3 regions of the Micromonospora sp. NPDC048868 genome follow, and region 3 is predicted to be linked to each of the others. Evidence: riboswitches for the same ligand, from Rfam matches in the RefSeq annotation. Region 3 holds a riboswitch; each other region holds the start of a gene.
What was found. Region 3 has a riboswitch for cyclic di-AMP ahead of ACGFNF_RS18375 (NlpC/P60 family protein). Riboswitches for the same ligand answer to the same signal wherever they lie in the genome.

Region 1: linked by a shared signal. The riboswitch ahead of ACGFNF_RS01790 (hypothetical protein) and the one ahead of ACGFNF_RS18375 (NlpC/P60 family protein) in region 3 are both predicted to bind cyclic di-AMP.
Region 2: linked by a shared signal. The riboswitch ahead of ACGFNF_RS27505 (coiled-coil domain-containing protein) and the one ahead of ACGFNF_RS18375 (NlpC/P60 family protein) in region 3 are both predicted to bind cyclic di-AMP.

Annotation. Positions count from the first base shown of each region.
Region 1 is NZ_JBICUN010000001.1:379,971-389,948, reverse strand. Features, by position in the region: gene ACGFNF_RS01830 (radical SAM/SPASM domain-containing protein) at 1-733, opposite strand, end outside; gene ACGFNF_RS01825 (hypothetical protein) at 1,305-1,427, shown strand; gene ACGFNF_RS01820 (hypothetical protein) at 2,098-2,361, shown strand; gene ACGFNF_RS01815 (nucleotidyltransferase family protein) at 2,590-3,726, opposite strand; gene ACGFNF_RS01810 (STAS domain-containing protein) at 4,420-4,782, shown strand; gene surE (5'/3'-nucleotidase SurE) at 4,828-5,652, opposite strand; gene ACGFNF_RS01800 (1-phosphofructokinase family hexose kinase) at 5,649-6,626, opposite strand; gene ACGFNF_RS01795 (SRPBCC family protein) at 6,805-7,272, shown strand; gene ACGFNF_RS01790 (hypothetical protein) at 7,363-8,448, opposite strand; cyclic di-AMP (ydaO/yuaA leader) riboswitch at 8,462-8,593, opposite strand; gene ACGFNF_RS01785 (cation diffusion facilitator family transporter) at 8,747-9,664, opposite strand; gene ACGFNF_RS01780 (HelD family protein) at 9,741-9,978, opposite strand, start outside.
Region 2 is NZ_JBICUN010000024.1:80,084-90,061, forward strand. Features, by position in the region: gene ACGFNF_RS27470 (heavy metal translocating P-type ATPase) at 1-2,153, opposite strand, end outside; gene ACGFNF_RS27475 (hypothetical protein) at 2,162-3,160, opposite strand; gene ACGFNF_RS27480 (cation transporter) at 3,190-3,399, opposite strand; gene ACGFNF_RS27485 (metal-sensitive transcriptional regulator) at 3,550-3,852, shown strand; gene ACGFNF_RS27490 (DUF305 domain-containing protein) at 4,029-4,655, opposite strand; gene ACGFNF_RS27495 (hypothetical protein) at 4,736-5,386, opposite strand; gene ACGFNF_RS27500 (YibE/F family protein) at 5,862-7,211, shown strand; cyclic di-AMP (ydaO/yuaA leader) riboswitch at 7,378-7,509, shown strand; gene ACGFNF_RS27505 (coiled-coil domain-containing protein) at 7,513-8,529, shown strand; gene ACGFNF_RS27510 (carbonic anhydrase) at 8,627-9,379, opposite strand; gene ACGFNF_RS27515 (helix-turn-helix transcriptional regulator) at 9,591-9,932, shown strand.
Region 3 is NZ_JBICUN010000010.1:181,085-191,062, forward strand. Features, by position in the region: gene ACGFNF_RS18340 (hypothetical protein) at 1-30, opposite strand, end outside; gene ACGFNF_RS18345 (DUF1062 domain-containing protein) at 690-1,184, shown strand; gene ACGFNF_RS18350 (MFS transporter) at 1,435-2,637, shown strand; tRNA gene ACGFNF_RS18355 (tRNA-Gly) at 2,845-2,918, opposite strand; gene ACGFNF_RS18360 (zinc metalloprotease) at 3,256-4,242, shown strand; gene ACGFNF_RS18365 (pyridoxamine 5'-phosphate oxidase family protein) at 4,383-4,934, opposite strand; gene dcd (dCTP deaminase) at 5,013-5,591, shown strand; gene ACGFNF_RS18375 (NlpC/P60 family protein) at 5,646-6,686, opposite strand; cyclic di-AMP (ydaO/yuaA leader) riboswitch at 6,699-6,832, opposite strand; gene ACGFNF_RS18380 (N-acetylmuramoyl-L-alanine amidase) at 7,071-9,095, shown strand; gene ACGFNF_RS18385 (NlpC/P60 family protein) at 9,174-9,978, opposite strand, start outside.

The DNA.
Region 1 (9,978 bases), on a different contig from region 3:
GGAACGCGGAGAACTCCATGGGCGTGATTGCCCAGCCAGCATGCTCCTTACCCTTCGGCAACAGAGGCAGCATGGTCTCCCGGTTGCCCACCGGGATCCGCTTTGGCGTTACGTCGAAGTCGAAGCAGGGGGAGAACTTGACCGCCCGGACCGCGTCGAATCCGGCGACGAAGTCGAGCGTTTCCTCCGGCCGGCGAGACACGTCCTTGGTCACAGTCGAGATCAGACCGACTGTGAGGCCACGTTCAGCCGCCAACGCCAAGGCCTGATGCACTCGCTCGGAGGTACTCCGGTCGCGATAGTCCACACGGTTGCGGTTGGCCTTCGGGTCGCCGTCGAGAGACACACCGATATCGATCGTCGGCCATTCCTTCGCGAACAGGTCGAACCATTCCGGGGTCAGCAGTGTAGCGTTCGTCTGCACGCTGAGGGACACGCTTCCCGGATAGCTCCGAAGCAGGCGCAGCAGATCGACGGTCGCCTCCATGCCATACAGGAGCGGTTCGCCGCCGTGCAGTTCCAGGCTCAGTGGCCGACTGCCCGCCAAGTCCAGCAAGCGCGCTACCGTATCGATCGAAAGCTTATCGTAGCCAGCGTAAGGCTTCCGCTTTTCGTAACAGTAGTAGCAGTTGATATTGCAGGCTTCTCCGACGAGCTTCAGGATTACCGACAAGGGCTCGTCCGACTCCGGCGTACGCAGAGTCAACTGTTCAGGCCGTCGTGACATCGTCATCTTGCCCCCGTCCTTCGAGCAAGCTCTCAGGGCGCATGGCGCACCCCCAAAAGGAGACACCGCGCCGTTTCATCGCTGCCCCGATTCTTGACGTGATAATTCGTCGGCCACCGTGAGACATGGACGATACCCATCCCCGGGGTTGCAGACAAGACCTGTTCGAGTGGCTTCGAGTAAACCCACCACGCACTCCGGTCGACGCGTAAGCGCATCATCACCTTCTGTGCCGCGTCACGACAAAGGCGAGGCCGAAGATTGCACTACCGTCCGTGCCTGCGGGATGCACGGAGAGGATATGCGGGATGGCGCTACTTGACGCGGAAGTGACGAGTTCGGCACCCTTGCGAAGCGTCGGCTGTGATGATGGCCGCACTGCTCCAGGGGGGCGTGAGCTGGTCTCGACCTTGCGTGACATATGCCTTCACGCCACTGGCGAGGGACGCCAGAACAAACATTCTCAAGGGCGAACAGTTACCACGAGGTGCGGATGAAGAGGCAATCTGGTGACGGACACACCTTGCGGACCGGCAGGTCGGGCGGCTCCATATGGCAGAGCGGCATGCCTGTCTAGATGGTCGATATCGAATCACTGCAGGGTGGCTTCTCGCCAAGGCTGGACGGCAAGAGTGACGGCTCGGACGAAGATGCGTTCGTCGCCGCAGTTCGGATGAACGTCGAGCATGGCCACCATTGACTACTCGGGACCGATTGGTCGCAGCGGAGCGCATTCTCGCTTCACACTCAGTGTCCGACCGGCGGATAGCGTCGACGTGCGAGTTGGCCGCGAAGACGGTGGCCGGGCTTCGGCGGCGTTCAGCTGACAGAAGTCATCACTTGAACATCCGGATCGGCCGCGACGGGCGCCGGCATATCCGGTCTCGGCCACGGAAGGCAGACGACTGGCCGAGGAGATCGCGCGGCACGAGCCGGATGTCGGTCTACGCGAGATCGCCCGGGCGCGCATGTCGGGCGCATGCCGGTGTCACGATCGACGTCGGCAAGGGCCTCTGTCGATCGGCGGTGGCGTTCCTGCGTGCGATCAAAGCCGACCTGGAAACCAATTGACGTCCGCTGGTGGTTGCCGGTTGAACACCAGCGACGTCACGTCCCTGGGGACCTCTCGGAGGTGTCCTGTGGCCTCCACTCTCCAACGACCTGGTCGACCCGTGTGCAGCCGACAGGTCGAGCCCTGCTCGGCTCCCCGGATCGGTCCCAGGGCCCCGGCAAAGTCGTGGGGTGCCCGGCTTGATGTGGTTGGTGTAGACGCGCCGCCCAGGCCCTGCAGATCCGCCGCCGCAGACGCCGCCTCGACCAGCCGAAACGATTCACCGCCGAGACCCGTCTACGCGATCACCGACCTCCGCGTGCACCAGGCCAGACCGGCGCAACTCGCGAGCTGGATTCGCGGCCACTGGTCGATCGAGAACAAGGTCCACTGGGTCCGCGACGTCACCTACGACGAGGACCGCAGCCAGATCCGCACCGGCACCGGACCCCAAGTCATGTCCGCCCTACGCAACGCCGCCATCGGCGTACTCCGCACCGCTGGCGTCACCAACATCGCCGCCGCCAACCGGCATCACGCCCGCGACAGCACCCGCCCGCTGGCCCTACTCGGCATCACCTGACGACTTTGCCGGGGCCCTGGGATCGGTTCTGCATGGTGGAGACCGGGACCAAGCCTCGTGATGAGGCCCGGAAGGGGGTGAACCCACATGACCCAGTTGGAATTCGAAGCCATCGACATCCGTGAGATGGCGGACGACGAGCTCGACGATATCGTCGGCGGTCCGAACGCCTGCCAGTAGCAGGTATCCGGAAGGAGGCGCCTGAGTGGTCTCAGGTGCCTCCTTCCCTCATACGAGCGACTTCGAGACGGGCAGGTCGCGATCGGACTCCGGGTCGAAGAACCGGGTCAGGAAGTCCTCCTGCCACACCCGCGGCTCCGGAAAATCCCACTGGCCGTACTGCTGCAACAGGAGGTCGGGCTCCGGGCACCGCTGCCGGAGCGCGGCGAGGGTCTCCGCCGGGACGACATTCGGGAAGAGCTTGTCAAGGTGGGCAAGCCCGTAGAACACGGGTCCGGCGACCGCGTACTCGTCGACGCGCTTGAGAAGCAGGTCCCACGACAGGTCCGGCCCGGCGGAGCGCACGAGTTCCGCGATGTCCACATACTTGATCAACCGCCGGTGCTTGCCGCCCCGGTTCATGAACCTCAGTGTGGTCGAGGTCTTGTGGATGTGGGCGGCCAGATCGATGACGGCGTCCTCCGCAGACGGCACGAGGAACGAGGCGTCTGCGTACCGGTGGCTCCGGGCGTGCGCCAGGACCGCGTCGACCGGGATGTCGTATCCCTTGCCGGGCAGCGCCAACGATACGTTGACGTCGATGCTGATCACCGGAAGTTCGAGTTCCCCGGTCAACTTGTTCAACTTGGGCAGGTCGCTGCCGTACAGGCGCCAGAACGCCCGCTCCCGCTTGCTCAGTGGAACAATGCCGGCCGCGGTCGGTTTGCCCTCGACATAACCCAGCCGCTCAAGCACCCTCACCAGGTCAGGTGCCTGCTCCCGGGTGACAAGGACGTCCAGGTCACCCATCGGCCGCGTACCCGGCTCCTGGTAGGCCGTGAAGGCCAGGTGGCCGCCCTTGCGCATGAGTACGGTGGTGCCCTGCTCCGCTGCGGCTTCGGAGATCGCCTTGATCTCGTGCAGGAGAAGTGCGTTGCCCCGCCGGGTGTCCCGATAGGTGGAGTACAGCAGCATCATGACCGCGGCATCCATCCCCATCACCGCTTCCTCGGTCATGAGGCGCCACCACTGCCATCCCACGAGCGCAGCGACCCGGTGTCGAGCGGCCTGAGCAGCGAACCGTCCCCAGTCCAGGCCCAACGATTCCTGGTCGAGGATCTCACGCACCCGGGCGAGCTGAGGTTCGGTCAGATTCTGCCTGCTGAGCAGCAGCAACAGCTCCGACTCGATTGACATCGCGGCCATTCGACTTCCTCTACGACGGCATTCAGGTGTGGAAAGCGCGGGATCCGATCGCATGTCTACTTGTGGCTACTCGATCGATCGGTGCGCATCGACTGTTCAGACGGACGGGCGACCGCAGTGTAGCGGACCTCGGTGCTCCGGCCGCCAGGATCACCGCTGCTCAACCGCGTCCCGGCCGGGAGAGCGCGTGCCCGGCCCACCCCGCGTCGGCGCACTCACACGGGCAGGTATCGAGCCAAAGCCCCCGCCCGGGCGCCCCTGGTGTCCCGAGCACCGCGGCCGAGTACACCTCGGTCGACTTCGCCCGTGCCCGCGTCCGTTGGAAGGTGCGCCCGTCGACGGGTCAGGGTCGGGTCGTGCTTCGACGACGCCGTCGCCGAGGCCACCTTCTCCACCATCAAGGTCGAGTACGTGCACCGCCGTCACTTCCGCACCCGTACCGGCGGGGCCACGCCGGGGGGCGGCTGTTGGGCGGTGTTGGCGAGGCCCGGCTACGCTGGGGCGTCGGCGCGTCAGCGGTAGCTGATAGTCGGCATAACAGACAAATAGTCCGGATAAGGGTGGTTTGCCGTGTCCTCATCCGCGAATTGCTCATCCCCGAGGGGTGGCGACCGAGGCCGTGGGAGGAATACTCTCGGTCGCGGCCCGCGTACTGATGAGGCGCCCGTCGGACGGGCGAGTGGAGGTGCTCGCGTGAGCCTGTCGATCGTGAAGTCGGTCCTGCCTGGTGGTGTCATTGAGATCGCCCCGCGGGGTGAGATCGACGTCGACACCGCGTACGAGGTGCGCGAGGCCATCGCCGAGGTCCTGACCAAGGGACGCCCCGGTCGGATCGAGCTGAACATGCGGCTCGTCACCTTCATCGACTCGGTCGGCATCAGCGCGATGGTCGCCGGCTTCCAGACTGCGGAGGTGAGCGGCGTCAAGCTCGTCGTCACCGAGCCGAGCCGCTTCGTGCACCGGCAGCTCTGGGTGACCGGCCTGCTCGGCCTCTTCGGCGCCCCCGAGCCCTACTACGCCGGCGCACCCACCCCCGAGGTCCTCCCCGGCGCCTGACCGGCCGCCGACCTGCCGTCGGCCGCGAGGGCGGAGGCGGGCCGCTCAGGCGTCGCCGAGGCCCGACAGGTCGACGTCCGCCACCTCGGTGACCGCGCGGATCGCCGTCACCGAGGCGTACCCCTCGGCCAGCAGCGCCAGGTCGGTGCCGGGCTGCACGGACTGCCCCGGCTCCTCCAGCGACGTGCGGACGAAGCCGTGCCCGGCCTCCGCCACCGTCATCTGCACCTGGCCGAAGGTGGCAAGCGTGCCCCGGCGCACGCCGCGCAGCCGGCCGTGCGGCAGGTCCGGCGCGTTGACGTTGAGCACGCTCTCCACCGGCCCGGCGGTGAGCCGGGGCAGCAGGTCCAGGGCGACCCGGGCGGCCGTCGGCCAGTGCCGCTCGGCGTCGCGTACCCGGGCGGCGGCGGCCACCGCGGCACCCCCGCTGGCGGCCGTGGCCTCCCCGGCCGAGAGCACGTCGAGCGAGACGGCCATCGCCCGGCAGCCGTTCGCGGCGGCGGTGAAGGCCGCACCCACCGTGCCCGAGTGCAGCACCGCGCGTCCCGCGTTCGCGCCCCGGTTGATGCCGGACAGCACCACCGCCGGCGGAGGCCCGAACGCGCCGTGCACGGCGATCAGCGCGATGAAACCGGGGGAGCCGCCGACCGCGAACGCCGGCACCCCCGGCACCTCCGGCAGCGGGTGCTCGTGGACCACCACCTGCCCGTCGCGCTCCACGGCGGTCATCGCGGCGCTGGTGCCGCTCGCCTCCTCCAGCGGCGCGGCGACGACCACGTCCAGGCCCCGGTCCGCCGCCGCCCGCGCCAGCGCCTGGATGCCGGGCGCGGCGATCCCGTCGTCGTTGGTGACAAGTACCCGCAGCGTCATCGCTCGGCCGCCCGTTCGGCCAGCTCGTCGGGGCTGGTCCGCTCCTGCGGCCGGCTGCCGGCCGGTACGAGACGCACCCGGTCGACCAGGCCGGCGATCGAGTCGAGCCGGCCGGTGCCCAGGCCGTGCCGGGTCACGTTCAGCGCGCCGGCCGCCGCGCCGGTACGGATCGCGGTGCGCACGTCACCGCCGCGCGCCACCACGGCCGCCACCCCGGCGGTCATCGAGTCGCCCGCCCCGCGCGGGTCGGCCGCCTCCAGCCGGGGCATCTCGACCTCGAAGACCTCGCCGTCGACCAGGGCGAGGGCGGGCTTGTCGGCCCGGCTCACCACCACGTTCTCCGCACCGCCGGCGTGCAGGTCGTACAGGGCCCGGGTGAGCTGCTCCTCGTCCTCGCCGTCGGCGCGGCCGTCGGCGATCAGCTCCTCGTGGCTGACCTTGAGGAAGAAGACGCCGCTGTCCAGCACGGCGTCGAGGTGCTCGCCGCAGAGGTCGACCACCACCCGGCTGCCGTTGGCCCCCAGGTCGGCGGCGAACCGCCGGTAGAGGTCGGCCGGGACCAGCGACGGCTCGTTCGGCCCGCTCAGCACGCTGACCGGGGCGCGCAGCCCCTCGCCGAGCGCCAGGTTGTAGAGCTCGTCCAGCTCGTGCCGGCTGAGCGGCTGGCCGGGGACGTCCACGATCTCCTGCCGGGAGCCCTCGCGCCGATCGTGCACGTACCCGCCGCTGCCGGAGTCGCGGACCACCACCTTCAGGTGCACGCCCTCGCTGACCAGCAGCGGCTCCAGCACCTGGCCGATCTCGCCGCCGAGGGCGGCGCAGAGCACCACGTCGACGCCGAGCGACATCACCATCCGGGCCTGCCAGACGCCCTGCCCGCCGGGGTGCAGGTGCAGCTCCGGCGCCTCGCTGGGCTGGTCGACGGTCACCGTCAGCCGGGGCGTGGGCGCGAAGACCATCACGTGCCCGCTCATCCGTCGTACCCGTTCATGCGCCCATCCTCCGTCGGTCGACACGTGCCGTGACCATCCATCAGCTGACCGTAGTGGGGTCGGCGGTCGGACGTCCGGACTCCGGGCGGGATCGGCGCGGCGTTGCCAGGGCGCCCGGCATGCGCGACGATCGGGCGACCACCGACCCTGGGGAGACGGCGTGCTCAGGCGAAGTTCCTTCAGCTACACCGTCCAGGCGCGCTGCTCCCTCGCGGAGGCCGCGGCGCTGCTCGCCGACCCCACCCGGCAGCAGGACCTGCACCCGCTGATCGTCCGGGTCCGCCGGGTGCCGCCCCGTCCTGGCGCGCGGGCCAGCTACGACATCACCGATCGACTGGCCGCCGGGCCGGTGCGCCTGCCGATCACCTGCCGGGCCGACGTCCTCGTCGACGATCCCGACGAGATCGTCACCGTGGCCCGGCAGTGGCCTGCCACCACGGTGCGCAACCACACCCGGTTGCGGGCGGAGCCCGACGGCGTGGTCCGCATCGAGGTCGAGATCACCCTCGCCGCGCCCGCGCCGCTCTTCGGCTACGCGTTCCGCCAGGCCCGCGCCGCCCACCTCGGGCTGGCCGCCCGCCTCGCCACGGCCCTCGACACGAGCCTGCCCGGGTCGTCGGCCGACTGACCGCCGGACGGCCCGGCCGCGGTGGCCGGGGGCGACGGACGCCGTCGCGCCCCGGTGACCCGCGACGGGCGGGGCACCGGGGCGCGGGCGTCAGTAGACCGACAGGTGCACGTGGTTGGTGTGGTCGCTGGACGGGTCGCCGTTGGCCCCGCTGTACGACTTCCAGCCGCTGCTGGGCAGCCAGATCTGCCTGTACCAGATCACGTAGAGCACGGCGAGCCGGTCGGCGTTGCGCACGAAGTACGCCGACAGGTTGTTGCCGTACGTCCGGTCGCCGCCGGTGGCGTCGCCGCCGAAGCCGCCCTTCTGGGCCGCGAAGTCGCAGGCCCGGCCCTTCGGGTGTTCGCCCGAGCCGCCGGGGCGGTAGCAGGAGACGTAGCGGGTGAAGCCCGCCGCCTTGGCCTGGTTGAGCGCGTGCAGGGTGCGCGGGGTGATGCAGCCGTTGGCGGGGGTCGGGTCGTTGACGCTGCACGACTCGCGCGGCCAGGAGCCGTCGGAGTTGCGCGGGGCCGCCTTCGCCGTCTTGCTGGAGGTGCCGCCCGGCGAGGTGCCCGCCCCCGTGGACTGCTGCCGCTGTTGCTGCTGCTCGCGGTTGGCGACCGTCAGCGCCCGCTCGGCCTGCTCCTTGCGCTTGGCCATCACGGTGACCTGCTTGCGCTGCTCCCGGATCTCGCCGTCCAGGGCGAGCTTGGTGCGGGTGGCCTGGTCCCGGGTCTCCTGGAGTTCGCGCAGGGCCCGGTCCTCCTTGGCGGCCACCGCGTCGAGGGCGGCGGCGCGGTCCATGAAGCCGTCCGGCGAGCTGCTGTTGAGCAGGGCGGACGCCACGCTGAGCCGGCCGGTGCGGTAGGCCGCGCCCGCGATCTCGCCGACCCTGGCGGTGTGCGCGGCCAACTCGACCTCGGTGGTCTTGAGCTGCGCGGCGAGCTGCTGCTGCCGCTTGGCCGACGTGTCCAGGGCGCGCTTGGCGTCGAGGTAGCCCTTGCTGGCGGCCTCCAACTGGGCCCGCAGGGCGGGGGTGCCGCCCTCCTCGTCCTGGCCGGGGGCCGCGGCGAGCAGGCCGGCCCGGGTGGCGGCCGCCGCCGGGGCGGCGGTGACCGGGGCCACCGCGGCGCCGAGGGCGAGCATCGTGGCGATCAGGGCCGCCGTCCGGGCGGCACGTCGTCGTACAGGTGCCATCACTGGCATACACGTGTCCTTCCGTCAGCCGCCGACCGGGTTAGCTGACGGGTTCGGGACGGAAGATCCCTACCGCTGACGCGGATGCACCCCACGGACATGGTTCCCCGGTTCGCCCCGCCGGGCGATTAGGCGGCGGCCACCGCCGGCACCGGTGGGTGCCGCCTGGCGGAGGCCGAAGCCGAGCCTACCGGTGCCGCTGTGACTGATGCAGCGCAGGTGACGCAGGGTGTACGTCCACTAACAGTCAAATCCGGCATAAGCGCACAATACTCTCCCAGATTTAAGGTTGTCCTCATTACCACTCAACCGACCCGCAGGCCCCGCGTGACGCTCCGGGCTCGATCTGCAACGTGGCGTGCTCGATGTGGAAGTCGTCGTGCAGCGCGGCCCGGGCGGCGCCCAGCACCGCGCCGACCTCCGCGCCGGGTGCCATGGTCAGGTGGGCCGAGGCCACCTCCATCCCGGAGGTCAGCGTCCAGACGTGCAGGTCATGCACCTCGGCGACGCCGGGCACGGCGGCCAGCCGGTCGTGCACCGCGGTCACCTGGAGGTGCTCCGGCGCGGCCTGCACCAGGATGCGCAGCGCGGCCCGCCCGAGCCGCCAGGTGCGCGGCAGGATGAGCACCCCGATCGCGACCGCCACCAGTGGATCCGCCCACCACCAGCCGGTGGTGGCGATCAGCAGCGCGGCCCCGATCACGCCGAGTGACCCCAGCAGGTCGCCGAGCACCTCCAGGTACGCGCCGTGGACGTTGATGCTCTCCTTCGCCCCGGAGCGCAGCAGCGCGAAGGCGCCGATGTTGGCGAGCAGGCCGAGCACGGCGACCACAAGCATCGGGCCGGCCAGCACCTCCGGCGGGTCGCCGAAGCGGCGCACCGCCTCGATCACGACGTAGACCGCGACGCCGGAGAGCAGGACGGCGTTGGCCAGTGCGGCCAGTACCTCCAGCCGGTAGAGCCCGAAGGTGCGCTGCGGGTCGGCGCCCGCCCGCCGGGTCGCGGCGATCGCCGCGAGCGCCATGCCGATGCCGAGCACGTCGGTGAACATGTGCCCGGCGTCGCTCAGCAGGGCCAGCGAGCCCGTGCGGAAGGCCGCCACCGCCTCCACCACCATGAGGCCGGCGAGCAGCCCGAACGCCGCCCAGAGCCGGCCCCGGTGGCGGTGCGCGGCATTCGCCACCGACCCGTGATGGTGGTCATGACCTGCGCCCACGCGCCCACCCTCCGTCAGGCGTCCGGATTCGCGTTCAATCTATGCTCACATCGCTATGTATGCAAGTAACGGCGGCTCAGCCGATCGGGTCGACGGTGGTCAGCCGCTGGGTGGCCCGGGACAGCGCCACGTAGAGCGTCCGCACCCCCGACCCCGGGTCGGCCCGGATCTCGCCCGGGGCGACGAGGACGACCCCGTCGTACTCCATGCCCTTGGCCTCCAGGCTGGTCACCACCTGCAAACGCGGCGCGCCGAGCCCGCCCAGCCAGCCGGCAACCTCGTCGCGGCGCGGCACCGGCATGATCACCCCGACC
Region 2 (9,978 bases), on a different contig from region 3:
CCGGCGGCGGCCAGCGGCAGTGCCGCCACGTTGTAGGCGAAGGCCCAGAACAGGTTGCCCTTGATGATGCCGAGGGTGCGCCGGGCGAGCCGGATCGCGTCCACGGCGGCCATCAGGTCACCCCGGACCAGGGTCAGGTCGGACGCCTCGATCGCCACGTCCGTGCCGGTGCCCATCGCCAGGCCGAGGTCGGCCTGGGCCAGCGCGGCGGCGTCGTTGACCCCGTCGCCCACCATCGCCACCACCCGCCCCTCGTCCTGGAGCCGCCGCACGACGTCGACCTTGTCGGCCGGCAGCACCTCGGCGACCACCTCGTCGATGCCCAACTCGGCGGCCACGGCACGGGCGACGGTGGTGTTGTCGCCGGTCAGCAGCACCGGCGTCAGGCCGAGCGCGCGCAGCTGTGCGATCGCCGCCCGGCTCGTCGGTCGGACCACGTCGGCCACCGCGAGGACCCCGCGGGCCCGGCCGTCCCAGCCGGCCAGCACCGCCGTCCGCCCCTGGGCCTCCGCCGTGGCCGCCGCCCGCGCGACCTCCTCCGGTACGTCGAGGCCGTGCTCGCGCAGCAGCCGGGGCCGACCGATGAGCACCTCCCGGCCGTCGACCGTCCCGCTCACGCCGAGCCCCTCGGCGTTGGCGAAACCGGTCACCGGCGGCAGGACGCCCGCCTCGGCCGCCCCGGCGGCGACGGCCCGGGCGATCGGGTGCTCGGACGCCGACTCCAGTGCCCCGGCGAGCCGCAGCAGCTCCGCGCGCTCCTCGCCGGCCGCCGGGACCACGTCCACGAGCGTCATCCGGCCGGTGGTGACGGTGCCGGTCTTGTCCAGCACGACCGTGTCCACCTGCTTCGTGGACTCCAGCACCTCCGGCCCCTTGATCAGGACGCCGAGCTGCGCGCCCCGGCCGGTGCCGACCAGCAGGGCGGTCGGCGTGGCCAGCCCGAGGGCGCACGGGCAGGCGATGATCAGCACCGCCACGGCGGCGGTGAACGCGGCGGTGCCGCCCGACCCGTTGCCGAGCCACCAGCCGAGGGTGCCCACCGCGAGGGCGATCACGATCGGCACGAAGACGCCGGAGATGCGGTCGGCCAGCCGCTGCACCGCCGCCTTGCCGGTCTGTGCCTGCTCGACCAGCCGGGCCATCTGGGCCAGTTGGGTGTCACCGCCGATGCGGGTGGCGGTGACCACCAGCCGGCCGCCCGCGTTGACGGTCGCGCCGACCACGGGCTCGCCCGGGCCGACCTCGACCGGGACGGACTCGCCGGTGAGCATGCTGGCGTCGACCGCCGAGGTGCCCTCGTCGACCACGCCGTCCGTGGCGATCTTCTCGCCGGGCCGCACCACGAACCGGTCCCCCACCACGAGCTGGTCCACCGGGATCCGGGTCTCCGTGCCGCCGCGCAGCACGGCGACGTCCTTGGCGCCGAGTTCGAGCAGGGCCCGCAGGGCCGCGCCGGCGGTCCGCTTCGCCCGCGCCTCGAAGTAGCGGCCGGCGAGGATGAACACGGTCACGCCGGCCGCCGCCTCCAGATAGATGTTGCCGGCGCCGTCGGAGCGGTTGATGGCGAGACTGAACGGGTGGGTCATCCCCGGCGTCCCGGCGGTGCCGAGGAAGAGCGCCCAGACCGACCAGCCGAACGCCGCCAGGGTGCCGAGCGAGACCAGGGTGTCCATGGTCGCCGCGCCGTGCCGCAGGTTGATCCAGGCCGCCCGGTGGAAGGGCAGCCCGCCGTAGGCCACGACCGGGGCGGCCAGGGTGAGCGACAGCCACTGCCAGAAGTCGAACTGCCAGGCGGGCACCATCGCCAGCACGATCACCGGCACGGTGAGCACGGCCGAGACCCACAGCCGGGTACGCAGGCCGCGCAGCTCGTCCACCGGCTCGGCGGCCGGTTCGCCGCCGGCGGGCGTGGGCGGGGGCGGCAGGGCCGCCGTGTAGCCGGTCTTCTCCACCGTGGCGATCAACTCATCCGGGGTGACCTCGTCGGCGTACCGGACGGTGGCCTTCTCCGTGGCGTAGTTGACGGTGGCGGTCACCCCGTCCATCCGGTTCAGCTTCTTCTCGATCCGGGCCGCGCAGGAGGCGCAGGTCATCCCGCCGATCGCCAGCTCGATCTGGTTCGGTGCCGTCAGCAAGGGCTTGGTGGTCATCATGCTTCCCGTCAGTCGTGCCCGTGACCGGGGACGCCGTGGTCGGCGCCGGCGGTCGGGGAGCTCGTGGCGGCGGGCGTGCCCGCCGTCGGGGAGCTGGTCGCCGCCGGTACACCCGGCGCGGTCGGGCTGCCGGCGACGACGGTGAACTCGGCGGTGCGCACCACGCCGCCGTGCTTGAAGTCCAGGTAGAGGCGGTAGGCCCCGGCCGACGGCATCTCCGCCGAGAAGCTCACCTCGGGGCCGGGCCGCGTCCGGCCGTCGCCCGGCTCGCCGTGCGGGTGCACGTGCAGGTATGCCAGGTCGCCCTGGCGCAGCGCCACCAGGTGGCCGTACGCGCCCAGGTAGGGCTCCAGGTCGGTGACCGGCGCGCCGGCGCGGCTCACGGTCAGGGTCAGCTCGGCGGTGCGGCCGGGCTCCGGGGCGCCGGCGAGCGTGACGGTGTAGCCGTCGACCGTGGTGCTGGTCGCCGGGGCGGGCAGGGGTCGCCCGGTCAGCGCGCCGGGGACGGTCACGTCGACGCCGAGCGTCAGCGCCTCGCCCCCGGTCGGGGTGAAGTCGGCGAACGCCCGCCAGACGCCGGGCCCGGCGAGCGGCGAGTCGACCCGCCAGGTGCCGTCCGACGCCATCTCGGGGTGCACGTGCCGGAAGCCGGAGAGGTCGCGGCGGGCCACGATCAGGTGCATGCGCTTGTCGTGCGCCACGTCGTACGCGGTCACCGCCCGGCCGTCCGGGCCGGTGACCTGGAAGGCGAACTGCCCGGCCGGGGCGTCCACCGGGCGCAGGGTGTAGCCGCGGTCGGAGACGAGCAGCCCGCCGGGCAGGTGCGCCGCCGCGCCGTTGTCGCCCCCGTGTCCGTCCTCGCCGCCGTTCCCGTGCCCCCCGGTGGCGTCGTGCGGGGCTTCGGCGGGCGGCGCCACGGGGTCGGCCACCCGGCCGACCCCGTACGTCGCGCCGAACACCACCGCGAGGCCGAGGGCGAAACCGCTCAGCTTCGTCGCCGTGTTCATGGTGTGCCTCGTCTCCCCCGTGCCCGCTGTCAGGCGCCGACGAGGTCGTAGCCGGCCTCGTCGACGGCGGAGCGCACGGTGTCGGTTTCCAACGGACCTTCGCTGGTGACGGTGACCTGACCGGCGGCGACGTCGACCTGGACGTCGCTGACGCCAGGGATCGCGCCGACCTCGGTGCTGACCGCGGTGGCGCAGTGCCCGCAGGTCATGCCCTGCACCTGGTACGTCGTGGTGATCATGGAACTCTCCTCTCGACGCCCCCAGCCTATACCCCCCAGGGGTAAATCGGAGGCGGACCGGTGCCTGTGCCACGTACCGGTACCCGGTGGGGGTATCCCGGTCACGAGCGAACGTACCATACCCCCGAGGGGTACGGTATCCTCGACCCCATGACCACACCGACGCCCACCCCGACCAGGGGTTACACCGCCACCAAGGATCAGCTGCTCGCGCGGCTGCGCCGCGTCGAGGGGCAGGTCCGTGGCATCGAGAAGATGGTCGACGAGGATCGCTACTGCATCGACGTGCTCACCCAGATCTCCGCGATCCAGGCCGCCCTGGACAAGGTCGCGCTAGGCCTGCTCGACGGGCACGCCCGGCACTGCATGCGCGAGGGCGCGGCCGAGGGCCGCGCCGACGAGATGGCCACCGAGATGATGGCCGCCGTCGGCCGCCTCATGAAGCGCGGCTGACCACCGGCCGGTTCCTTCGTCCGTCGGCGCACCGGTTCCGTGCGCCGGGCCCCTCCCGGAAGGATCCGTGCGCCGGGCCCCTCCCGGCCGGATCCAATGGCGGCGCCCCGGCGCCCCCGGGGCGGTACGGCCACGGTGCCCCGGCGCCCCCGGTCGGGGACGCCGGGGCGGGCGACTCAGAACCGGCCGAGGATCTTGCGCATCGTGTCGATCTCCGTCTGCTGGGTGCTGACGATCTGCTGGGCCAGTGCCTTGGCCTCCGCGTTCACGCCCCGGGCCAGCTCGTCGCGGGCCATGGTGATCGCGCCCTCGTGGTGGGCGATCATCATGGTCAGGAACTGCCGGTCGAACTCCCGGCCGGTGGCAGCCGCCAGCTTCGCCATGTCGGCGTCGGACATCATGCCGGGCATCCCGTGGTCCATGTGCGGCATGCCGCCCGGCGACGGCACCGGCCGCCCCCAGGCCGCCAACCAACCGCTCATCGTGGCGATCTCGGGTCCCTGGGCGGCCTTGATCTCCGTGGCGAGCCGCTTGACCTCCGGATCCGCCGCCCGCGTCGGCGCCAGTTCGGCCATCTCCACCGCCTGCTGGTGGTGCGGAATCATCATCTGGGCGAACATCACGTCCGCATCGCCGAACGCGGCCGCACCGGTGGCGGTGGCGGCCGGCCCGCCGGTGCCGGGGGTGCCGTGCCCCGCCCCCGGCGACGAGTGGTCGTCGCCGCCGCAGGCGGCGAGGGCGAGGGCGGCGGTGACGGCGACGCCGGCCAGGGCGGCACGGCGCGCGAGGGTACGAGTGGTCATGGTGAACCTTTCGGTGTCGGAACGTACGCGGCATGACGGGGACGCGGAACGGCGTGCAACCGCACCGCGTCGAACGCGTCCTACCTGCGCAGCACCGAGACCGTGGCGAGCCGCAGACCGACCGGCCGGGGCGGCGGGGCCCGGGGCGGCGGGAAGGCGCCGACCGGTTTGCCCCCGGTCGGGTCGACGGCGCGTACGCGGACCGACAGCAGCGCCGCCAGCAGCAGCGCGGCCGTGAACGCGCCCAGCACCGCCAGGCACACGCCCCACCCGGGCAGCCCTCCCCCCGTGCGGCCGCCAGCGGGCAGGAGTTCCTCGGAGGCGCAGCCCCCGGGACAGCCCACGACGGTCTGGAGGGCCGGCCCGGCGGCGTGCGGGGCGCCGACGTCCCGCGGGGGCGGCACGAGCGCGAGAGCGGCATGCGCGGCGGACACCACAGCGGCGTGCCTGGCGGAGACGACGGGCACCCGGGCGGCGTGCCGTGCCGGCGCGGGAGCGGCGTGCGGAACGGGCGCGGGAGCGGCGTGCGGAACGGGCGCGGCGGCGGCGTGCGGGCCGGGCGCGGCGGCGGCGTGCGGGCCGGGCGCGGCGGCGGCGTGCGCCGATGGGTTCGCGGGATGACCCGTCTGGTGCGAGTCGTGGCCGATCGTGTGCATCGCGGCCAGCCCGAGCAGCGTGCCGACGAGCAGCAGGAGCCGCGCGCCACGCGCCGCCGTCACCGTCGTCCGCACGTCCCTCACGCTAGCGCGTCGGCCCGTGCCGCAGGGGCACCACCCACGGCCGGCCCCCGCACGTGTGCGGGCCGGCACTGGTTACCGCGCGTCAACGGCGCAGGTGGGCCGGTCGGGCACGTATGGGTCCCGCGCGTGGGCAGCCGAACCTGGGCGGCTGGGCGCGCGCAGGTCCCGCGCGTGGGCGTGCCGGGCGGGCGGGCGAAGGTCCGCGCCGCGACACCACCAGCACGACCTGCGCCCCGATGCCGGGGTGGCTACCATTCGGCCGGTGGCCCTCCGGACTCCGCACCACCCGCGCCGCGCCCTCCGCCGGGCGATAGCGCCGACCGTCCGTCGCCGGACGGGAGCCGACGGCCACGGCACGTGACCACAGTGCCACGTGGAGGCGGTTCCCGCCCCCGCACCCGTGGCGACGCTGAACCGACCGGCCCGCCGGCCCGTACCCCGCCCTGGACTCGTTGGGAGACTCACGTTGGGCGCCGACCACACCCGTCCCGCTCCGTCCGCCCCGCCGAGGGTGCGGCGGATCCTCGTCGCGACGGTGGTGCCCCTCTTCGTCGCCACGCTGATCGCCGCCCTGGTGCTGTGGCCGTGGGACGCGCCCGACCCGGCGACCGGCACCGACGCACCCCGCTATCACGGCACGGTGACCCGGGTGGTGACGGAGCCGTGCCCGCCCGCCCCGGAGGCCCCGGAGGGGAGCCCCGACGCGCCGCAGGGCCCCTGCGGCACGGTCACCGTACGGGTGCAGGACGGCCCCGACGCCGGCCAGCAGATCCAGACGCCGATCCCGGCCGGGCCCGGTGCGCCGACCGTCGCCGTGGACGACGAGATCATCCTGGTCGAGCTCACCGACCCCGCCGACCCCACGGCCAGCACCTACAACATCGCCGAGCACCAGCGCGGCAAGCCGCTGGTCTGGCTGGTGGCGCTCTTCGCGGCCGCCATCGTCGCCTTCGGGCGGTGGCGCGGGCTGGCCGCGCTGGGCGGGCTGGCGGCGAGCTTCGCCATCCTGCTGACCTTCGTGCTGCCGGGCATCAGCGCCGGGAACCCGCCCCTGCTGGTCGCGGTCGTCGGCGCCGCTCTGATCATGTTCGTGGTGCTCTACCTGACCCACGGCGTGACCGCGCAGACCTCGGTCGCCGTGCTCGGCACGCTGGGCAGCCTGGTGCTGACCGGTGTCCTCGGCACGATCGCCACCGCCGCGACCCACCTGACCGGGTTCGGCTCCGAGGACGCCACCACGCTGTCGATGTACCAGGCCGACGTCGACCTGCACGGGCTGCTGCTGGCCGGGATCATCATCGGCTCCCTCGGCGTGCTGGACGACGTCACGGTGACCCAGGCCGCCACGGTCACCGAGCTGGCGCACGCCAACCCCGGGCTGTCGCGGACGCAGCTCTACCGGGCGGCGACCCGGGTCGGCCGGGCGCACATCGCCTCGACGGTGAACACCATCGTGCTGGCGTACGCGGGCGCCTCGCTGCCGGTGCTGCTCCTGCTGACCGCCGACTCGCGGGCGGTGACCCAACTTCTCACCAGCGAGTTCCTCGCCCAGGAGATCGTCCGCAGCGCGGTCGCCACCCTGGGCCTGATCGCCGCCGTGCCGCTGACCACCGCGCTGGCGGCCCTGGTGACCACGGCCGGCCGACGCGGCGGGGACGCCACCGACCGCGCCGCGCCCGCGACCGCGCCGACTCCCCGGCCGGCGGCCGACCGGTCCGAGGCGCTGGAGGCCCTCAGCGGGCCGCGTGGGGACACGCCGTCCGCCGCTCCCGCCGGATGGCCCGACGGGCGCAGAAGTACGGACACCGCATGGTGACGCTCCTCAGCGTGACCGAACAGGACGTTCAGCCTGATAAACGCGTCACTGGTCACCGTCCGCCATTACGAAATAACGCATTTAGTCGGCTTAGGGACGTAGATCCCCGGGAGCGTTCTCGGGTAACCTCGCTGCCGGTCACCGCCGAAGGCGCGCAGCGGCGCCTGCGGTGCCGCCGCCCAATCGCCGCGAGGCGAACCGGGGACCCAGGTACGTGGGGTGAATCCGCGACAGCGGTAGGGGCCACTTCCGCCCCGAACCCGTCAGCTAACCCGGTCGGCGGTCGACGGAAGGGAAAACTGTGACGGCACCCCTACGCCGCTGGTTGACGCCCGTGGTGGCCGTACTCGCCGCTCTGGCGGTCTTCGCCGGGCCTCTCCCGGCGGCGGCCGCGCCCACCCCGCCCAAGCCCTCCGGGCACGGGGACGACGAGCCCAAGCTGCTCGACGACCTCATCGAGGCCCGGAACCGGTCCTACGTGCAGGCCAAGGCGAAGCTGGCGAAGTCGAAGAAGCGCCAGCTCGAACTGGCCCTGGAGGTCTCCCGGGCGCAGGCCGAACTGAACGCGCTGGCCCCCCAGGTCAGCCAGATCGCCGCCCAGTCCTACCGCACCGGGCGGATCGGCGCGGTGTCCATGCTGCTGGACACCGCCAGCCCCGACTCGTTCGTCAAGCGCGCCGCCGCCCTCGACGAGCTCAACCTGGTCAACTCCAAGAAGCTCGCCGAGGTGAACGCGGTCAAGGACCGCGCCGAGCAGGCCAAGCTGGCGCTCGACACCGAGGTCCGCGAACAGCAGAAGCTGACGAACGAGATGGCGCGCGGCAAGCGGGAGGCGGAGAAGGCGCTCGCGCTGGTCGGCGGCAGAGGGCTGACCAGTGGCAAGGTGGTCGCCACCTCGCCGGTGGCGAAGATCGCGCCGGGGCGGACGGCCGACGGCGACTGGACGCCGCTGTCACCCACCGAGGACGACCCCACCACCTCCGGCCGCATCACCGCGCGCACCCTGCACATGTACAAGGAGGTCAAGCGGGCCGGCTTCAACCGGTTCGTCGGCTGTTACCGCCCCGGCGGGCCGTACGAGCACCCGAAGGGCCGGGCCTGCGACTGGTCGCTGCAGAGGAGCGGCTTCTCCCCCTGGCACAACGACGACACCTACATGTACGGCAACAACCTGACCGCGTTCCTGGTCCGCAACGCCGACCGGCTCGGCATCTACTACGTGATCTGGAACAGACAGATCTGGTTCCCGGCGACGGGCTGGAGTTCCTACAGCGGCCCGTCGAACCACACCGACCACGTCCACGTGTCGCTGCTCTAGCCGGGACACACGTACACAGAGGGCCGCCCCGCCGGACGCGGGAGCGGCCCTCTGTCGTCGTGCGGGCCCGCCGCGACGACCTGCCGGGCGAACGGAGTCAGGCGAGCGCGGCGCTGGCCGCCGCCTCCGGCGCGTCGGCCGTACGGGCGGGCACCTCGGCCACCGTCCGCACCTCGCCGGCGGTCAGCCGGTACGACATGCCGACCACCCCGCAGCGGCCGGCGGCCACCTCCGCGGCGAGGACGGCGGAGCGGCCCAGCATCGCCTCGACGGTGTGCGCGATGTGGATGTCGACGATGCCGTCGATGTCGTGCACGCCCTCGGCGGCGGCCCGGCGCAGGCTGGGCACCACGGCGTCCACCACGGCGCACAGGTGCCCGACCGGCGGGGTGCCGGTGGCGTCCGCCGCACGAGCCGCCTGGACGGCCCCGCAGGAGTCGTGACCGAGCACCACCACCAGCGGCGTGCCCAGGACCGTGACGGCGTACTCCACGCTGCCCAGCACCTCGGGACCGATGGTGTGCCCGGCGGTGCGGACCACGAAGAGGTCACCGAGGCCGCGGTCGAAGATGATCTCGGCGGCGAGCCGGGAGTCGGAGCAACCCACGATCACCGCGAAAGGGTGCTGCCCGTCGGCGACCGCGGCGCGGTGCCCGGCGTCCTGGTTGGGGTGGCGCGGGGCGCCGGTCACGAACCGCCGGTTGCCGGCGTGCAGCTCGGCGAGCGCCTGCTCGGGACTCGCGGGGACGGCGATCGCGGTGCCGACGTCGGCCGGGGCCCCGCCCGTGGCCGGCGCCGGGAGCGTCCGCTCCGGGCCCGGTTGGCTTCCTGGCGATCCGGGACGACTCATCCCACACCTCGCTACCTCACGTGAACGGCCTGGTCACCCGGGCCGACGCTGGACGCGGGCTGCCACCACCGTCACACGCACTGCAAGATACGTCAAGGGATGCGTGATATGCATTTCATATGTTCGACGGCCCCGGCGCGGTGGCGGTCGGGGTGCCGCGCGTCCGTCGGCCGCGAGGGCGCGCAGGAAAACACGAAGCAGGGGCCATACGATGGCGGGCATGGCGACGACAGGGGAGAACGGGAGCACCCGCAACTGGACCTTCCTCACCAACCACGGGCACGTGCTGCTCGCCATCGCCCGCAACCCCACCGCCCGGCTCCGCGACCTCGCCGACGAGGTGGGCGTCACCGAGCGGGCCGCGCAGGCGATCGTCGCCGACCTGGAGGCCGGCGGCTACCTGAACCGCACCCGGGTGGGCCGACGCAACGAGTACACGCTCAACCCCGCCGGGCGGTTCCGGCACCCCGCCGAAGCGGACCGGCAGGTCGGCGCCCTCCTCGCCCTCTTCGCCGACGACCAGGAGCCGGCCGAGGCCACCGAGCGTTCCTGACGAGGGGCCCGGGCGGCGGCACGCCGCTCCGGCCCCCGGCGGTAAT
Region 3 (9,978 bases):
CCATGGGGCCTGAGGGTCTTTGTCGATCACGCCGTGAGTATCGAGGACGCTGGCGGTGAGAGCTAGCGGATCTCCTCGCCGGGCAGTCGTGGGCTGTCCGATGCCGACCGGAGGTCGCCGGCGCCGGCAATTCCCGGGGCTGATGGCACGCGGTCGCCACAGCCTGGTCCCGATCGCCGGTCTCTGGCCAATGCGGACGCGGCAGCACGCGCGAATGCCCTCCGCCGACTGATATACGACAGACGTCCGCAAACTGATCTGTCACACCCCCGGGCGCGCTGATCGCGGCATGAGCGTGCAGCCGACATGTTGTCGCCGGGTCGGGGGGCGTCGGCGGACCGCTGATAGCGACATCCCCGCATGCGGATCGCTCTCCGAGCCGGAAAACCGTTTGAGCCCTCCTTCCGCGTTCCGTAGGTTGCCGATGCCCCGTCACAGCGAGGACAGAGGACAGACCGCGTGACCCCGCCCGCTCTTTAGACCTGACGCCTTCCTCCGCGCATCTACAGGCCGACCCTCCCGTCGGTTCTGTCGGGCTGCCCGCGTGCGCCCGTTCATGCAGCGCTTGAGGCCGCGCGCAATCGGCCTCGTGTCAGGTCTTCAGAGAGATCATCATGTCTTCACAACCTCATACTGTGCTGCCCTGGATCGTTCGCCGGACCAGGCTTCCTCTGCTGTCGTTACGGTGCGTGGACTGCCGGTCGGAGTCGGCCACCACCGGCGAGGGCAGGTTCCGCGTCAACGCCAACGGCAAGCTGCTGGACGTGTGGCTGTTGGTCCGTTGCGTGTCCTGCAATCGGACGAGCAAACTTACCGTGCACGAGCGGGCGTCGGTCAGATCCCTCGATCCGGCGTTACTCGACGGCTACCACGCCAACGATCCGGAGCTCGTGGCGGCCACGCTGCTGGATCCGCTGCTCGCCCGGCGCAACCGGTACACCCTGGACTGGCAGGGGGCCTGGCGTCTGGACACCCCGCCGGCACAGCTCGACGAGGCGTGGCCCCTGCAGGTGGAGGTCGACTTCGAGGATCCGGTGCCGGTCCGCCCGGAGCGGCTCATCGCGCAAGGGCTCCGCCTCAGCAGAAACGAGGTACTGCGCCGGATCAAGTGTGACATCTCCCTGCGTCGTCCGACGAGCACCGGATTCACTTTCGTCGTGATGATGAGGGACTCGATGAACTGATCTGCACTCCCAGCGGTCCGAGTCACAGCCGCTACCACGCCACACACGCATATAGCGGGAATCAGAAGTGGGGACATGGGCCGGCTCGCCCTTGTCCCCACTTCTGACAACATCCGCTCGTTGCCGTCTACTGCAATCCTGGCTTGATGGTGCCGGGAAATGAGTGGGCATTCCGGCGGGTGCACAGCCTTGCCACGCTCAGGCCCTCGCTGGGTCCCCGCGCCCTGATCCCGCGCCTTAGCGTTGCAGGGTGGCAGCACCCCGCAGGGCACCGCCGTCGGAGATGAGCCGTCGGTTGACGTTCCTGTTCGCGTTGGCGGCGGGAGTGGCCATCGGCAACCTGTACTGGGCGCAGCCGCTACTCGGCTTCATTGCAGGCGACCTGCGCGCCGCGACCGCGACAGCCGGCTGGCTCGTCACCGCGACGCAGATCGGGTACGCCGTCGGCGTGCTGCTGCTCGTACCGCTCGGTGACGTCCTGGACCGCCGCCGGTTCGTCCCGGTGATGCTGTTGGCCTCGGCCGCCGCGCTGCTGCTGTGCGCGCTGGCGCCGTCGATCGGCCTGCTCCTCCTCGCACTGGGCGTGCTCGGCGTGACGACGATTTCCGGGCAGGTCCTCACACCGCTCGCCGGGGACCTGGCCGGCGACGCCCACCGCGGTCGGATCGTCGGCGTCGTCGGGTCCGGGACCCTCACCGGGATCCTGGCCTCCCGCACGATCAGCGGGTTCGTCGCCGGCACCGCCGGGTGGCGTACGATCTTCGTCCTCGCCGCGGTCGTCGCCGTCCTGCTCGCGGTCGTGCTCTACCGCGCGACTCCACCGCTGGCACCGCGGACGCGCATGCCGTACCCGCAGCTCATCGCCTCGATCGGCGCGGTGGTCATGCGGGAGCGGGCAGCCCGATGGACGCTGGTCCTGGCCGCCACAGGGTTCGCCACGTTCTCGCTGTTCTGGACGGCGCTGACGTTCCTGCTCAGCGGCCCACCGTTCCGGTACCCGGTAGCGGTGATCGGGTTGTTCGGGTTGGCCGGCCTCGCTGGTGTCCTTTCCGGTCTGCACGGCGGTCGTCTGCACGACCGCGGCTGGTCGCTCGCGGCCACCGGCACGGCCTGGGCACTGGCCCTCGGCGCTTTCGTCGTCGCGGCGTTCGCCGGCCGCTCCGTCGTACTCATCATCATCGCGATCATCATGATCGATGTCGCCCTACAGACGCAGGCTCTCCTCAACCGGGCGCGGCTGTTCGCCCTGTCCCACGAGGCCCGCAGCCGGCTCAACACGGCGCTGGCCACCGGCAACTTCATCGGTGCTGCTATCGGCTCCGCCGCCGCGACCACGCTCTGGTCCGCAGGCGGCTGGACAGCGGTCACGATCGCGGGAGCGGTGCTCTGCTGCTTCGCGCTCACCGTGTGGGAGCTGGGACGTCGGGGCCCACTCGTGATCGCTTCGCCGTGACGGAAAGGCGGGCCGAAGCAGCCCGATGACCCGGACGACGGCATGGCCGCAGAGTAGCCGACGCCGATAGCGGCCCGTGGCCTGATCACGGGCTGCGTCGCACCAGCTTCAGCAGGTGGGTCGCCGCGTCCTCAGCGGTGAAGTCGTGCACTCGGGGAACGTCGAAGGCCCCGGTCGGGATCTGTGTCCTGACCAGGGCCTTTCGCGTGGAGCGGGTGACGGGAATCGAACCCGCACTGTCAGCTTGGGAAGCTGATGTTCTGCCATTGAACTACACCCGCAGGCGGCACCACTGTACCTGAGTCGTCACGACGCTGCACCCAGGTACCCCTCCGACACCACCCGGCGCCGCGATCTTGGCAGCTAACGGCCCCCGGAGGGGCCTGAACCTACCAAGATCGCTCCGCGCCGCCGCCCGCCACGCCGCCACCCCAGTCGGGCCATCCTCAGCCCCATCACCACCCGCCCGCGCCACCGCTTCCCGGCCGCTGCCAGGGAAATTTCCACCGCGGCAACATATGGGCGTTCTCAAATCCTTCGATGGGTTGTAACGTCTGCCCAACGTTCCAGTCACGGCGTGACATACCCCCTGTCGCGCCGCCAGAAAGAGGTGGGCCCATGGGACTCCGTCCCAACCTGCTGACCCGGCGTACGGCCGGCGTCGCGTCGACGACCCTCGCGCTGCTGCTCAGCACCGCCGCCGTGGGTGTCGTACCGGCCGCTTCGGCCTTCTCCGCCGCCCCGACCGAGGTCTGCGTCGAGCCGGCCGACGTCCACTCGGACGCCCGCGTCAAGCCGGGCAGCGGCGCCAAGCACGAGCCGAACGAGCTGACCCTCGCGGAGACCCGCGAGCGCGAGGCCGACATGGCCGCCGCGCTGCGCGAGCGGGCCCGGTTCCGTGCCGGTGCCGGGGCCTCCACGATGGCCGCCACCGTCTCTATCCCGGTGGTGGTGCACGTGATCCAGGAGAACAGCACCCGGGCCGGCGGCAACATCCCCGACTCGATGGTCAACTCGCAGATCAACGTGCTGAACCAGTCGTTCAGCGGGGCGACCGGCGGCGCGTCCACCGCGTTCAGCTTCCAGCTTCAGAAGATCAACCGGGTGACGAACCCGTCCTGGTACCCGATCGTGTCGGGCTCCTCGGCGGAGCGGTCGATGAAGACCTCGCTGCGTACGGGCGGCAAGAACACCCTCAACATCTACCTGGGCGAGCTGAGCAACGGCCTGCTCGGCTGGGCGACCTTCCCGACCCGCAACCTCAGCAGCATGGACGGCGTCGTCGTGCTGAGCGAGTCGCTGCCGGGCGGCACCGCCACCAACTACAACCAGGGCGACACGGGCACCCACGAGGTCGGCCACTGGCTGAACCTCTACCACACCTTCCAGGGCGGCTGCTCCGGCTCGGGCGACAGCGTCAGCGACACCGCTGCCGAGGCGTCGCCGGCCTCCGGCTGCCCGACCGGGCGGAACACCTGCACCGCCCCCGGCGTCGACCCGATCACCAACTTCATGGACTACAGCTACGACTCCTGCATGTACCAGTTCACCGCCGGACAGGCCAGCCGCATGCTGACCGCCTGGAACGCGTACCGCGCGGCGTAGTCACGCCGTACGACTGCACCGGTGCCGGCCTCGCTCGACGGGGCCGGCACCGGCGTCTGTGCGGCCGGGCACGCGGGGGTCGGGCGGTGGTCACGGTGCGGCGCCCCGGAGGGGGACGGCCCGGGGCGCCGCACCGCGTCTCAGGCGGCGGGGCGGGCGGCGTGGTCGCCGACGCGCCCCGACCGGGTTTCGGGCACCAGCGCGGTGCCGGCGGCGGCCGCGCGGGGGTCGAGCCACACCTGGACGGCGGGCCGGCCGTGCCACTCGCTGGCGCCGCCCGCGACGCCGGACTCGCGGCGGGCCAGCATCGCCACGTCGACGGTGAACTCGAAGACCCGCCAGTCGACCTGCGGCGCGGCCCGGTGGCTGCGGGCCAGCCGGGCGACCCGGGCCGGGTCGGTCACCGGCCGGGCGTGGCCGGCGACGTAGGCTTCGTCGTCGCTCTCCTCCGGCGGGAACGAATGCAGCGCGTAGCGGCCGTCGCGCTCCAGGTCGCGCCGCTTGGGCGAGTCGACGACGAAGCAGAAGAGCCCCTCGTCGGTGATCACCGGGGAGACCGGGTGCACCCGGGGGCCGCCGTCGGCGCGGACGGTGGCCAGGTAGCCGAAGCCCGGCCCGTACTGCTGCATGAGGAGGCGGATCCCGTCGGCGAGGCGGGGCTCGTCGGCGGCGAATTCGGACCAGGAAGCCATGCCGGCATTCTATCGAACAATTGTACGAAGATGCACTCCGACACGCAGGTCACGCGTGTCGGTCGCTAAGGTGTGCGGATGCTGCTCTCCGATCGCGACCTGGCCTCCGAGATCGAGGCGGGAACGCTCGCGCTGGAGCCGTTCGAGCCCGCGCTGGTGCAACCGTCCAGCATCGACGTACGCCTGGACAAGCTCTTCCGGGTCTTCAACAACCACCTCTACACCCACATCGACCCCGCGCAGCAGCAGGACGACCTCACGTCGATGGTCGAGGTGCCGGAGGGCGAGCCGTACGTGCTGCATCCGGGCGAGTTCGTGCTCGCCTCGACGCTGGAGGTGATCACGCTCGGCGACCAGCTCGCCGGCCGGCTGGAGGGGAAGAGCTCACTGGGCCGACTGGGCCTGCTCACCCACTCCACGGCGGGCTTCATCGACCCGGGCTTCTCCGGTCACGTGACCCTCGAACTGTCCAACGTGGCCAACCTGCCGATCACCCTCTGGCCGGGCATGAAGATCGGCCAGCTCTGCATCTTCCGGCTCTCGTCGCCGGCGCGGCACCCGTACGGCTCGGCCGTCTACGGCTCGCGCTACCAGGGGCAGCGCGGCCCGACCCCGAGCCGCTCGTGGCAGCAGTGGCGCACCTGGCCGACCAGCTGACCCGACCCGCGGGCGTGCGGAGGACCCCCGCCGGGCAGAGGCCCTCCGCGCGTCTCAGCCGGGGCGGCCGTAGCTGTGGATCGGGCCGTCGTCGACCTTCTTCATCTTGATCGGCACCCCGGCGCGGGAGGCGTGCACCACCCAGCCCCCGCCGACGTACATGCCGACGTGGTGCAGGTCGCTGTAGTAGAAGACGAGGTCACCCGGGCGCAGCTCGCCCCGGCTGACGGACGCGGTGGCCCGGCGCTGCTGTGCGGCGTTGTGCGGCAGCGACACCCCCGCCTTCGCCCAGGCGGCGAGCATCAGGCCGGAGCAGTCGTACGAGTTCGGCCCCTCGGCACCCCAGACGTAGGGCTTGCCGATCTGCGCGCAGGCGAACTTCACGGCGGTGCCGGCCGGGCCGCCGGGATAGCCGGCCGGGCAGGGGGCGGGACGCAGCGGCCCACCGCCGCCGTTGCCGTAGACCCGCAGCCGAAGCTTCTGCAACCGGTCGATCTCGGCGTTGATCTGCTTCTTCTTCGCCGCGAGCTGAGCCTCGGTGCGGCCGAGCTGGACGACCATCTCGTCCAGCGGCGCCTTCTTGGCGGCCAGCCGGTCGCGCAGCTCGGCGACCTGCCGCACGTCCTGCTGCTGGTGCTGGGCGAACTGGTCGAGCAGTTCGAGCTGCCCGATCATCTCGCTCGGTGAGCGGCTGCCCAGCAGGGCGTTGACGGCGGAGACGTTCTCGCCCTTGTAGGCGCGGGCCGCCAACGCGCCGACCTTCTCCATCGCCTGGTCGACCTGCTTCTCCAGCGGCCCGATCTGCGCGGCGAGCGCGTCGGCCTGCTTCCGCCTGGCGGCCAGGTCCTGTCGGGTGGCGTTGTGCCGTTCGATGATCGGTTCGAGCTTGTTCCAGTCCTCGTCGATCTGCCGCTCGATCTCGGCGACAGTCGGTTCGGCGTGGGCCGCCGTGGCGCCGCCGGTCAGGACGACGGCGAACGCGGCCAGGGCGGCGAGGGCGGTGGTGCAGCGGTACCAGCGTGGGCGCGGCGCAGCCGTCACCGGGTCGGCGAGGGCCGACCGGGCCGACGGTGGCCGCGGGGCATGGTGTGCCACCGGGCTTCGTACTCCTTCTTCCGTACCGCCTACCGGGTTAGCTGACGGGTTCGGGCGGGAAGGGGCGCCCTACCGCAGGACTGCGGATTCACCCCGGGGAACCTGGGTCCCCGGCTCGCTCGGGAGCGACTCGGCGGTGTCGGACCGTCACCGCCCTGGTTGGACGGAATGTCACCGGCCGACGAAGGACCAGAGTAGAGACGACCGTTATCGATCCGCAACCCTACGGGCGGTGACACTCCGTACCCACCCGGATCGGGCGGATCCGCAACCCGGGCGACGAAGATTTCCTTCCTTCTGAAGTGTCTGGCGGGAAAGTATTGACCAGAGGCGGCGGGCGGGGCGAAGGTGACCCCACCTTTGCCCGTCCGAACTGGGGGTCTGATGCACCTGTCAGCGACATCGAGGAGCAGACGCGTCCTGCTGGCCGCCGCCGTGGCCGCCGCCATGGCGACGACGCCGCTCACCGCCGCCGGGTCCGCCGCCGCGGCAGCGCCGGTGAACGACCGGCAGCAGCAGTACGCCGCCGCGGCCGCCGAGTACGGCGTACCGGAGAGCGTCCTGCTCGGGGTCTCCTACCTGCAGTCCCGCTGGGACACCAACGCCGGCACGCCGAGCACCAGCGGCGGCTACGGACCGATGCACCTCACCGACGCCGAGCACGTCGCCGCCCTCGCCGGCGGCACGCACCACGACGAGGGCACCGAGGACCCGCGCGGCGACGAGTCCCGCCCGTCCCTGGCCGAGGCCGGCGAGCCGCCAGCCGCCACGCCTCCCGCCGAGGCCGCGCTGCGGACCGTTGACGCCGCCGCCGGGCTGACCGGCGCCAGCGAGGAGTCGCTGCGGACGGACGTCACGGCGAACATCCGGGGCGGCGCGGCGCTGCTGGCCGCGTACCAGAAGGAGATCGGCGCCCCGGTCGGCGCCGGCACCGACCCGGCGGCCTGGTACGGCGCGGTGGCCCGGTACTCCGGCGCGGACAGCGCCGACGCCGCGGCGGCCTTCGCCAACGAGGTGTACGCCACCATCGCCACGGGCGACAGCCGGGTGACCGACGACGGGCAGCGGGTCACGCTGGCCGGCCAGGCGGTCCAGCCGAACCGCTCCTGGCTGGACCGGCTGAACCTGCGCAAGCTCGCCCGGCCGGACGGGCTGGAGTGCCCGGACGACATCTCCTGCGAGTGGATCCCGGCGCCGTACGAGAACTACGGCCCCACCCTTGGCGACTACGGCAACCACGACCTGGGGAACCGTCCCACCCAGCAGAAGATCGAGTACATCGTCATCCACGACACCGAGGGCTACTTCGGTCCCAGCGTCAACCTGGTCAAGGACCCGAAGCGGGTGGGTTGGCACTACACCCTGCGCTCGGTGGACGGGCACATCGCCCAGCACATCAAGACCAAGAACGTCGGCTGGCACGCCGGCAACTGGTACGTGAACGCCAAGTCCATCGGCCTCGAACACGAGGGCTTCGCCGGGCACGGCACCTGGTACACCGAGGCGATGTACCGCACCTCCGCCAAGCTGGTCCGCCACCTGGCGCGGCAGTACAACATCCCGCTGGACCGCAACCACATCATCGGGCACGACAACGTCCCCGGCACCGTCGCCGCGAACGTACGCGGCATGCACTGGGACCCGGGACCGTACTGGAACTGGTCGCACTACTTCGACCTGCTCAAGGCGCCGTTCAAGTCGACCGGCACGCACCGGACCGGGCTGGTCACCATCGACCCGGACTTCGCCACCAACCAGCCGCCGTTCACCGGCTGCAACCGGCAGCCTCCGGGCGTGCCGAACCCGCCCCCGGCGACGGCCCCCTGCCCGCTGCGCGGCTCCTCCGCGCTGTTCCTGCACAACGCGCCGAGCCACGACGCGCCGCTGGTCAACGACATCGCGCTGCGGCCCGACGGCACCCCGAACACCACGTACGTCTCCGACCACGGCGCCCGCGTCTCGGCCGGCCAGACGTACGCGCTTGCCGAGGTGCAGGGCGACTGGACCGCCATCTGGTACCTCGGCCAGAAGGGGTGGTTCCACAACCCCGCCGCCAAGCCGACGGCGAAGTGGACCGTCGGGTTCGTGGTGACCCCGAAGGCCGGTAAGGCCACCATCCCGGTGTACGGCCGGGCCTACCCGGAGCAGGCCGCGTACCCGGAGGGCGTGCCGTACCAGGCGATCTCGCCACTGCAGTACACGCTCTCGGCCGGCCAGCGGTACGCCGTCGGCAACCTGCTCGCTGGCGAGTACTACCGGGCCACCACGTTCGACGGCTCCGCCCCCCACGACCAGACGGTCGTCCGGGGCGACAACAGGTACGTGCAGGTCCAGTTCGGTCACCGGATCATGTACGTCAACCTGGACGACGTGAACCTGGTGCCGTCCCCGCTGGGCGCGCCCCGCTGATCCCACCGCACGACGAGGGCCCCCGGTCGATCCGACCGGGGGCCTCGTGTCGTTGCGGGTGCGGGACGAGCGGACCCGTCAGGGCCGGCGGAACCCGGCCACCGGCATCGTGTTGATGCTGGAGACGTTCACCGGTTTGCCGGCCCGTGGCGCGTGCACCATCTTGTCGTTGCCGAGGTAGAGGCCGACATGGTGCAGGTCGCTGAAGAAGAAGACCAGGTCACCCGGGCGCGCCTCGGAGCGCGGGATGGCCTTGCCCTCGTTCCACTGCGCGCCCGTGAAGTGCGTCAGGTGGACCCCCGCCGCCTTGTAGGCGTACTGGGTGAGGCCGGAGCAGTCGAACGAGTTCGGGCCGGTGGCACCCCAGACGTACGGGTCGCCGACCTGCGCGCAGGCGGTCCGGATCGCGGTGCGGGCCTTCTCGCTGACCACGCCGTTGATGGTCGGGCACTTCTCCGTCTTGACGGTCGTCACTGGCATCGACGCCTCGAGCTTCTTGATGTCGGCGTCGATCTGCTTCTTCTTCGCCGCCAGCTCGTTCTGCTGCTTCGTCTGCGAGACGATCAGCGTGTCGAGCTTCTGCTTCTCCGCGTCGTACTTCTGGCGGACCCGGGTCACACCCTCGAGCTGCTTGCGCTCCTGCGCGGCCAGCCGGTCCAGCAGCGTCAGCTGCTCGGTCAGCGTGTCGGGCTTGGCGCTGACCAGCAGCGCGCCGATGTCGTGGGACGGGCCGGAGATGTAGTAACGGGAGGCGAGATCGCCGACCCGGTCCATCGCCAGCTCGCTCTCCAGCGCCAACGGCTGGATCTTCTTCTGCAGGTCCTCCGACTTCTTGCGGTTGACCTTCACCTGCGCCCGCACCTTGTTGTACTGCTCGATGGTG